2 regions of the Starkeya sp. ORNL1 genome follow, and region 2 is predicted to be linked to the other one. Evidence: predicted binding sites of a transcription regulator. Region 2 holds the regulator's gene; the other holds the start of a gene.

Region 1 (5,144 bases), 2.7 Mb from region 2:
CGTTCCGGCAATGCCGCCAAAGCCGAGCACAGCCGCGATCAAGGCGACGACCAGGAACGTAAGCGCCCAACCAATCATGTGAACCTCCGGTATGTGTTCCGGCAAGAACAACGAGTGATCGGGACGGTGGTTCCGCAGTAGTCGGCTAAAGGCGCTGCGCCAACTCCGGGCCGATCGCCTTCGCCTCGGCCACGAGCGCGGCGGCGATCGGCGTCATCGGCTCGCGGTCGAGCACCACGAGGCCGATCTCGTGCAGCACTTCGGGCTCGACGATGGGGATGGAGCGGATCGTCTTGGGAAAGGCGAACACGTCGGCCAGCGTGGTCGGCACCACGCTCGCCCATTCCCCGGTACGCACATGGGCCAGCAGCGCGATGGTGGAATTGGATTCCAGCATCGGCGCCGCAGTGTGGCCGGAGCGTTGCAACTGGCCGTCGACGATGCGCCGGTTCTGCATGTCGGGGGTCAGCAGGCAGAGCGGCACCTCGGCGATCTCCTCCCACGTCACCGACGCGCGCTCGCCGAGCGGAGCATCCACCGAGGTGATGAAGCGGTAGCCCTCGCGATAGAGCGGCACCGATTTCACCCGTCCGAGCGGATCATTGTCGAGATAGGTGACGCCGGCATCGACCTCGAGATTCTCGATCAGCCGCAAGATTTCGTTCGACGTCGCCGAGGTCAGGGTGAAGCGAACATTGCTATGCTTGTTGCGGAACGGCGTCGTCAGCTCGACCAGCATCGGCATGGCGGTGGGGATGGCGGCGATACGCAGATGCCCGCTCAGCCCCTTGCGCAGCGCCGCGATCTCCTGGCGCATCGCCCGTGCGTCGCCGACGATGCGCCGCGCCCATTGCAAGGCGCGCTCACCTTCCGGCGTGAAGCCGATGAAGCGCGAGCCGCGCTCGACCAGGCGCACGCCGAGCACTTCCTCGAGCTGTTTCAGCCCTGCGGAGAGCGTCGGCTGGGTGACGCCGCAGGCTTCCGCCGCCCGGCCGAAATGGCGCTCCTTGGCGAGCGCGAGCAAAAGTTCGAATCGGTCGAGCACGCGGAACGCTTCCCGGCAACAACGGTAAACCTCGCTTGTATCAGAAGCGCCCGGGTATGCGAATTGGAGCGATGTAACTCTGCGGCAGTCGTCCCGGCTCGGTAAAACAGCGATGTCATCCAGGCGGGTATAGCGCCGTCATCCCGGATCGGCCTTTGGCCGTCCGGGATGACGGCAACATCTGGAAAGTCTATTCGGCTGCGCCCCGCAGCAGGTCCGCGGGCGCTGCGGTGTCGGGTCGCTCGCCGTCGAATTCCAGCTGCTCGATGCGCGCGCCGCGCCGGGCGATCTTGTCGGACGAGATCAGCACCTGCGCAACATCGTCGCCCACCTGGGTGAAATGCTTCTGCAGATTGCCGACGCGGTCACGCAGCCGGACGATGTCGGCAACCAGCGCGCCGCATTCGGCGCGGATCAGGTCCGCCTGTTCGCGCATCCGCGCATCCTTGACGATGGCCTGCACCACCTGGATCGCCAGCATCAGCAGCGAGGGCGAGACCAGTATGACCCGAGCGCGGAAGGCGCGCTGGATCACGTCGTCGAAATGCTCATGGAGTTCGCCGTAGACCGACTCCGACGGCACGAACATCAGTGCCACGTCCTGGGTGTCGCCGGCCACTACATAGCGCTCGGCAATGTCGCCGATGTGCCGGGCGACATCCTGCTTCACGCGGGTCTCCGCCTGCTTGCGGGCCTCCCCGCTCGCGGCCTCGCGATAGGCGGTCACCGCTTCCAGCGGGAATTTGGAATCGACCAGCAGCGGGCGCCGGTCGCCCGGCAGGAAGATGGCGCAGTCCGCCCGCCGCCCGTTCGGCAGCGTGTGCTGGAAGGCGAAGCTGTCGCGCGGCAGCCCGTCGGCGACGATGGCCTGCAGCCGCCCCTCGCCGAAAGCGCCGCGCGCCTGCTTGTTGGCGAGCGTCTCGCGCAGCGAGATCACCTGGTCGGACAATTCGCCGAGGCTCGCGCGCGCCTGGTCGACCAGGGCAAGGCGCTCATTGAGCTTGACGAGGTTCTCATGCGTCGCCTCGCTGGCACGGGCAATGCTCTCGCCGACACGGTGCGAGGAGGCGTCGAGCCGCTCGGCCACCGCGCGGGCGAGGTCGCTCTGGCGCTGGGACAGCACCTCCGCCATGGTCTGCACCCGGCCCGAGGTCTCCGCCTGTATCCGCGCGAGCTGGAGCAGGCGTTCCTCCAGCCCATGCGCGCGCTCGGCCTGCGCGTGGGCCTCCTCGGCGCGATCGCGCGCGCTGCGCGACACCGAGACCAGCACGCCGATCAGCAGCAGAAATGCGAACGCCGCCGCGCCGATGACGAGCTCAGCGAGCGTGATCGCATAGGCGCCGAGCGTGAACACGATCTGTCCCATGGGACCCCTTCTAGCGCGATTCGAATACCGGCGCGAACGAAAAGGGAACATGCGCCGGTATACTCCGTTGACCGGCGCGATCTCCTCGCTTATTTCGCTGTCATGTCTGTCCGTCCGCTCGTCATCATTCCAGATTCGCGTCTGCGTCTCGTCTCCGATCCCATTGTCCGGGTCGATGCGAAGGTGCGCGCGCTGGTCAGCGACATGTTCGAGACCATGTACGACGCCCCCGGCATCGGGCTGGCGGCAATCCAGATCGGCGTGCCGGAGCGTGTCGTCACCATCGACACCGCGCGCGAGGACGAGGAGAAGTCCCCGCTGGCGCTGATCAACCCGGAGATCGTCACCGCCTCCGAGGAGTTGTCGGTCTATCAGGAAGGCTGCCTCTCGATCCCCGAATATTATGAGGATGTCGAGCGGCCGGCGCGCGTCACCGTGCGCTTCATGGACCTGAACGGCGAGATCCGGGAGATCGAGGCCGACGGCCTGCTCGCCACCTGCGTCCAGCACGAGATCGATCACCTGAACGGCGTGCTGTTCATCGACCACATCTCCAAGCTCAAGCGCGACCGCGTGGTGAAGAGATTCACCAAGGTGGCGAAGGAGAAGGAGCGCGAGGGCGGGGCCTGAGCTCCTACCCCCGCCGCGGGATCCGCCATGCGCATCGTCTTCATGGGAACGCCGGACTTCGCGGTGCCGACGCTGGCCGAGATCGTCGGCCGCGGCCACGAGGTGGTCGCCGTCTATACGCGAGCACCGGCGGCCGGCGGGCGGCGCGGGCTCGATCTGGTGCCCTCGCCGGTGCACCGCACCGCCGAGCGCCTCGGTATCCCGGTGCTGCACCCGAAGACGCTGCGCACGGAGGAGGCTGCCGAGACCTTCCGCGCCCATGAGGCTGACCTCGCTGTGGTGGTCGCCTATGGCATGATCCTTCCGCGCGCCATTCTCGACGCACCGCGACTCGGCTGCGTGAACCTTCATGCTTCACTCTTGCCGCGCTGGCGCGGTGCTGCGCCGATCCAGCGCGCCATCATGGCCGGCGATGCCGAGACCGGTGTCGCGGTCATGCGGATGGAGGAGGGGCTCGATACCGGGCCGGTCGGCCTCGTCGAGCGTGTCACCATCGCCCCCGACATGACGGCCGGCGAGCTGCACGACCGGCTGATGCTGGTCGGTGCCGACCTGATGGGCCGGGCGCTGGCAGCGCTGGAGCGCGAGGCGCTCGGCTTCACGCCGCAGCCGACCGATGGCGTGACCTATGCCGCCAAGATCGACAAGGCCGAGAGCCGCATCGACTGGTCCCGCCCGGCGCAGGCTGCGCACGACCATATTCGCGGCCTGTCGCCCTTCCCCGGTGCCTGGTTCGAGCTGGACGGCGCGCGGGTGAAGGTGCTGCGCTCGACGCTCGCCCCCGGCCACGGGGCGCCGGGCGAGCTGCTCGACGACGCGCTCGCCATCGCTTGCGGCGCGGGGGCGGTACGCCTCGTCGAGGTGCAGAAGGCCGGCAGCCGGGCCATGCCGGCGGCCGAATTCCTGCGCGGAACGCCGCTCGCCAAGGGTACCCGGCTCGGCTGAGATCGCGAATTCCTCGAGACCGCCTTGCTCTAGCCCCCTCCAGCCTCGCTCCGACCCACCCCTGACCATACGGGAACCATGCCGGCTCCATGGCGTTGACGCGCCGGGGTCAGCCCCGCCTGACGACGGTACGCATGAGAGAGGGATGCCATGTTCAAGATCATCGCCGTATCCGCCTTGGCGCTCAGCGCCGCGGCCTGCACCACGACTGAGCGCTATGCCGGTACCGGCGCGCTCATAGGCGGCGGCACTGGCGCCATCATCGGCGGAGCGACGGGTGGTGGCACGGGAGCTGCGGTCGGCGCCGCGGTCGGTGCTGGCACAGGCGCCCTCGTCGGCGCGGCGGTCTCGCCCGGCGACTGCTGGACCCGCGACCGCTGGGGCAATCGCATCCGCGTCCGCTGCTGACGACACGATCCATTGCGAAAGAGCGGGCCCGGCAGGGCCCGCTTTTTTGTGCAGCGCTTGCGCGCGACCGGCACGACAGCTAGTCCTCGCCGCATGACAGCGCTCAATGGCCGGTCGGCCCACATCTATAAAATCTGTTCGCGCACGCTCTGGAATGCCGCGGAAGCCGCCGGCCGTTTCGAGGGGGCGCCGGTCGATCTCGCCGACGGCTATATCCATTTCTCGACGGCGATGCAGGTCGCCGAGACGGCTGCCAAGCATTTCAAGGGACAGGGCGACCTCGTCCTGGTCGCCATCGATCCCGCCGTGCTCGATCCGACGGCCTTGCGGTGGGAACCCTCGCGTGGTGGGCATCTGTTCCCGCACCTTTACGCCGCCCTGCCGCTGGCGGCGGTGGCCTGGGTGCAACCGCTTCCCCTCGATGCCGACGGCGCCCACCGCTTCCCGGAACTCGCATGAGCTCCCTGCTCGATCTCGCCCTTCCCTTCGCGCGGCTGCTCGATCCGGAAACGGCGCACGGCCTCTCCATTCGCGCGCTCGCCTGCCTCCCGCCGCGCGTCGCGCCGGCGGATGACAAGCGGCTCGCGGTCGAGGCGTTCGGCCTGCGCTTCCCCAATCCGGTCGGGCTCGCCGCCGGCTTCGACAAGGAGGCCGAGGTGCCGGATGCCGGCCTTGGTGCCGGCTTCGGCTTCGTCGAGGTCGGCACGATTACGCCACGCCCGCAGCCGGGCAATCCGCGCCCGCGCAATT
Region 2 (5,144 bases):
ATCACCGTCTCGCCCTCGGTCGGCGCCCTGAGGCGGATGGCCGGCAGCCGGTCGGCGGGCGCCTCGGAGGGGTCGCGGTCGCGCCAGCGGCCGTCATAGCGCGGCGCCCGGCCTTCGCGGCGCGCGGTCTCGCGCATCTCCTCGAGCTCGGCACTCGTCGCATAGCAGCGATAGGCACGCCCGTCGGCCAGCATGCGGTCTACCGCCGCGCGGTGCCGCTCGGCGCGGGCGAACTGGTAGACGACGTCGCCGGACCAATCGATGCCGAGCCAGGAGAGGCCGTCGAGAATGGCGTCGATGGCCTCGGGCGTGGAGCGCTGGCGGTCGGTGTCCTCGATGCGCAGCAGCATCTTGCCGCCCTTCGCCCGCGCATAGAGCCAGTTGAACAGCGCGGTACGGGCGCCGCCAATGTGCAGGAAGCCGGTCGGCGAAGGGGCGAAGCGGGTGACGACGGTCTCTGACATGAAAGCTAGATCTCACTGCGGCGGTTCGGCAAATTGGATACGCGAACAGGCCGGCAATTGGCTGGTGAGCGGGCGCGCTGCGTGTAGCATAGGTCGCTAGGCAGGCAAAATCGGGCGGACGACCGGATAATCCAAGGATTAGACGCGAATTTGGCGAGCCGGTCGGGGGCAGGGGAATGGTTGATGAGCAAGGGCGGCAGCATGGCGCGCGGTCACGCGCGATTGCTGCAGTACGCCCACTCGCGGGGCCGATACTCGCTCCGGGCCTGCCGGGCTTGCGCAAGCTGGGGGCAGGACTCGCGCTCGATCTGGCGCGGGAGGTTGGCGAGCGACGCGGTTTCCTCTGGCTTCCGGTCGCCTTTGCCATCGGCGTCGGCCTCTATTTTGGCGCTGCTCGCGAGCCGTCGACGATAGCGGCCTCAGCGCTTACAGCACTGCTCATGGCCCTCGCCCTTGCGGTACGGAGTCGGGCCGTTGCCTTCCACCTGCTGGCCGGACTGGCGGCCATCGCCGCCGGCTTCGCACTTGCCACGCTACACACTGCGCGCATCGCCCATCCGGTGTTGCCGACGCAGCTGGTCGCGGCGGAAGTCTCCGGCTTCGTTGAGCGAGCGGAACTGCGCACCAAGGATGGCAAGCAGAACGGACGCATCGTGCTGCGCGTGACCGCCCTGGAGCGGGCAGGCGAGCCGCGACCCGAACGGGTGCGCGTGACCGTGCCGGGTACGCCGCCTACGGTCGGCAGCCATGTCACCGTCCGTGCGACGCTGGGCCCGCCGCCGGGGCCGGCCTATCCCGGCGGCTATGATTTCGGCCGCGATGCCTGGTTCGACGGCATCGGCGCCACCGGCTTCGCCTTCGGCAAGGCCCGGGAGAGCGCGGCGCCGGTGGCCGTGCCACCCACGCTCGGTTTCGCCGCATGGTTGGACGAAGTGCGCGCCGCCATGGCCGGACGCATCACTGCGGTCCTGTCCGGCGATACCGGGGCGATCGCGGTGGCGCTTGTCACCGGATTGCGTGGCGGCGTGAGCGAAAGCGTCGAGGAGGTGATGCGCGTCTCCGGCCTCTCGCACATCCTCTCCATCTCCGGCCTGCACATGGCGCTGGTCGCCACCACCACCTTCATCCTGGCGCGCGCCTTGCTGGCGCTGTGGCCCGCGCTTGCACTACGCTGGCCGATCAAGGCCTACGCCGCCGTGCCCGCCATCGCGGCGGCGACCTTCTATCTCGTGCTGTCCGGCAATGAGGTGCCCACGCAGCGCTCCTATCTGATGACGCTGCTGGTGCTTGTCGGGGTGATGCTCGGACGTCCGGCGCTGACGCTGCGCACGCTCGCCATCGCCGCCATGATCGTGCTCGCCGCTGCGCCGGCGACGCTGCTCGATCCCGGAACGCAGATGTCGTTTGCCGCAACGCTGGCGCTGGTCGCCGCGCACGAAGCGTTCGGCCGTCGCCTCATCAATTCGGTCGGTGCAAGCACGCCGGTCGGCGGCTACGCGCTGCGCTATGTCGGGGCTCTGCTCGTGACTTCGCTGGTCGCCGGGCTGGCGACAGCTCCCTACGCCGCCTTCCATTTCCAGCGCCTCGCGCCGTTCAGCCTGCTGGCCAATCTCGCCGCCGCGCCACTGGTATCGCTGATCGTCATGCCGTTCGGGCTGCTGGGCGCGCTGCTGCTACCGTTTGGCTGGGACGGACCGGCATGGTCGGCCATGGGGTTCGGCATAGATGGCATGAGCTACATTGCCGCGACGGTGGCGGCCATGCCGGATGCCGACCGCGGCCTGCCGGCGTTTCCCCTGGCGACGCTGATCCTGTTCAGCCTTGCTCTGGCCTGCCTGTGCCTGCTGCGCACCCGCCTCGTTCTCATCGCGCCGGTGCTGGCAGCGGCGGGTCTCTGGATCGGCGCGTCCCCCGACCGCCCGGATCTGCTGGTCGACGCCACCGGAAAGACCGTGGCGGTGCGGGGCCTAGATGGGCGCCTCGCCCTGATGGGGGATCGTCCGACGGCAGTTCTCGCCAGCCGCTTCGCCGGCGAGCAATGGCTTGGCGCGGAGGGGGATCGTGCCGCGCTCGCCGCGCCCGGCGCACAGATGGCGGCGCCGCTTTGCGATCGGCTGGGCTGTACACTGCCGATGACGGACGGGCGAAACGCCGCCCTGTCGCTCTCGCGCGATTCGCTCGTCGACGACTGCCGTCTCGCCGCCGTGCTCGTCACCCCATTCGAGCCACCCGAGGATTGCGCGGCCTATGTGGTGCGGATCGCGCCGGATGGCAGCTCAGGCGCGCAAGCGCTCCATCTCGCCGCTGATGGGCCACAACTTGTTCGTGGTCGCCCGGAAGGCGTAGAACGACCTTGGCTGCCGATGCCGCGTGAAAAGCTGGCGAACGCCGCGGCAAAGTCGCCACGACCCATCACGCCGATCGATCCTGCCGGCACGGCGGATACCGAGACCCTGTCGCCGGAGCAGGCGTCGCCCGCGCCGGATCAATAACGGCGGAACAGGCCGACCAGGCGTCCCTGGATGCGCACCCGGTCAGGGCCGAAAATGCGGGTCTCGTAGGCTGGATTAGCCGCTTCGAGGGCGACCGATGCCCCCTTCTTGCGCAACCGCTTCAAGGTGGCTTCCTCATCATCGATCAGCGCCACCACGATCTCACCCGTGTCCGCGGTCTCGGTCTTGCGGATCAGCGCGAGGTCGCCGTCGAGAATGCCAGCCTCGATCATCGAATCGCCGCGTACCTCAAGCGCATAGTGTTCGCCACTCGCCAGCATTTCCGGCGGCATCGAAATGGTGTGGCTGCGCGACTGGATCGCGGAGATCGGCGTGCCGGCGGCGATGCGGCCCATCACCGGGATGGGCACCGGGCGCGACGGCTCGTCTTCTGTGGGCGGGCGCACCCGGCCGAGGCCACCCTCGACCACGTTCGGCGAGAAGTTACGCGACGGGCGGATCGGCTGCACGCTATCCGGCAGGCGCACCACTTCGAGCGCCCGAGCGCGATTCGGCAGGCGGCGAATGAAGCCACGCTCTTCGAGCGCCGTAATGAGGCGATGGATGCCTGATTTCGAGCGGAGATCGAGGGCTTCCTTCATCTCCTCGAAGGAGGGCGGCACGCCGCTTTCCTTGAGCCGTTCATGGATGAAGCGAAGCAGCTCATGCTGTTTGCGGGTGAGCATTCCGACCCCTCGATCTGGCTGACACAGGCGAAGACGGGCCCGAGTCAAACGAAACAAAGCACGAACAAAAACCTAGCTGTTCTTTTTGTGTTCCACAACAGTAAAGATACCGCTAATGCCCCGCCGTTTCCGTGGACGGCCAAAGCGGCCCGACATTTGCCTGTATGCAATCTGGCGCAGAGTGCCTATTGCAAGGGCATAGCGCCAGGGGCGGCAGAGTCGGGAGGCTTGTATTGGTCGAGACAATCGCGGAGGTCGTGGCGGCTCATCGGCAAGGCAAGGCGCGACCGGCGGAGACACTCGCGGCCTGCATGGCGCGCATCGCCGCCTATGACGACCCGGCGGTGTTCACGGCCATTGCCGAACCCAAGGCGATCCACGCCCAGCTCAAGTCGTTGGAGGGCTCAGATCCCGAGCGGCTGCCGCTTTACGGCGTGCCCTTCGCGGTGAAGGACAATATCGACGTCGCCGGCCTGCCCACCACCTGCGCCTGCCCGGACTTCGCCTATATGGCGACCAAGGATGCTGTGAGCGTGGCGCGCCTGCGCCGGGCCGGCGCCATCGTGGTCGGCAAGACCAATCTCGATCAGTTCGCCACCGGCCTTGTCGGCCGCCGCTCGCCCTATGGCACGCCGCGCAATCCGATCCGCGCCGATCTGGTGCCGGGCGGCTCCAGTTCCGGTTCCGGCGTTGCCGTCTCCGCCGGGCTGGTGCCATTTGCGCTCGGCACCGACACCGCGGGTTCGGGCCGCATTCCCGCCGGGCTCACCAATATCGTCGGGTTGAAGCCGAGCCTCGGCCTGGTCTCGACCACCGGCGTGGTTCCGGCGTGTCGTTCGCTCGATTGCGTCTCGGTGTTCGCGCGCACCGTCGGCGATGCCTTCACTGCGTTACAGGCGATGGCCGGGGCAGACCCATCCGATCCCTTCTCGCGCGATCTGCCGCTTGGCCATGCCGGCGGCGTGGCGCCGAAGCTACGCATCGGCGTGCCGCGCAGCGTGGATTGCGTGACGTTCGGCGATCGCGAGACCGAAGGCGCCTTCGTGCGCGCGCTGGCCCGTCTCGGTGCGCTTGGGGCCGATATCGTCGAGATCGAGATGGAGCCCTTCTTCGAGGCGGCGCGCCTGCTTTACGACGGTCCCTGGGTCGCCGAACGCTATGCCGCGGTCGGCGGCTTCCTGGAATCCCGGCCGGATTCCTTTCATCCAGTGGTGCGTTCCATCATCGAACAGGGGCGGGCCCTGAGCGCGGTCGACGCGTTCCGCGGTCTCTACCGCCTTGCCGAGTTGAAGGCGCGGGCGCGACAGGAGATGACCGGGCTCGATGCGTTGATGGTGCCGACCATGCCTACCGTCTACACGCTGGCGCAGCTCGATGCCGATCCGGTGCGGCTGAACAGCAATCTCGGAATCTACACCAATTTTGTGAACCTGCTCGATATGTGCGGCCTCGCCGTACCCTCCGAAATCCGCCGCGACGGTGCGCCGTTCGGCATCACCTTG

Evidence for each region. Region 2 encodes LexA, which represses DNA repair genes until DNA is damaged. Its sites were predicted from a motif close to TGTTCNNNNTGTGTTCNG; they were not measured.
Region 1: the regulator LexA is predicted to act here: its motif matches at 2,444-2,461, upstream of rmuC (DNA recombination protein RmuC).

What each region holds. Positions count from the first base shown of each region.
Region 1 is NZ_CP048834.1:3,499,836-3,504,979, reverse strand. Features, by position in the region: gene G3545_RS16670 (DUF1328 domain-containing protein) at 1-78, opposite strand, end outside; gene G3545_RS16665 (LysR family transcriptional regulator) at 146-1,045, opposite strand; gene rmuC (DNA recombination protein RmuC) at 1,236-2,411, opposite strand; gene def (peptide deformylase) at 2,514-3,041, shown strand; gene fmt (methionyl-tRNA formyltransferase) at 3,069-3,986, shown strand; gene G3545_RS16645 (glycine zipper domain-containing protein) at 4,137-4,394, shown strand; gene G3545_RS16640 (DUF952 domain-containing protein) at 4,488-4,853, shown strand; gene G3545_RS16635 (quinone-dependent dihydroorotate dehydrogenase) at 4,850-5,144, shown strand, end outside.
Region 2 is NZ_CP048834.1:761,541-766,684, reverse strand. Features, by position in the region: gene gltX (glutamate--tRNA ligase) at 1-464, opposite strand, end outside; gene G3545_RS03710 (ComEC/Rec2 family competence protein) at 641-2,956, shown strand; gene lexA (transcriptional repressor LexA) at 2,950-3,642, opposite strand; gene atzF (allophanate hydrolase) at 3,876-5,144, shown strand, end outside.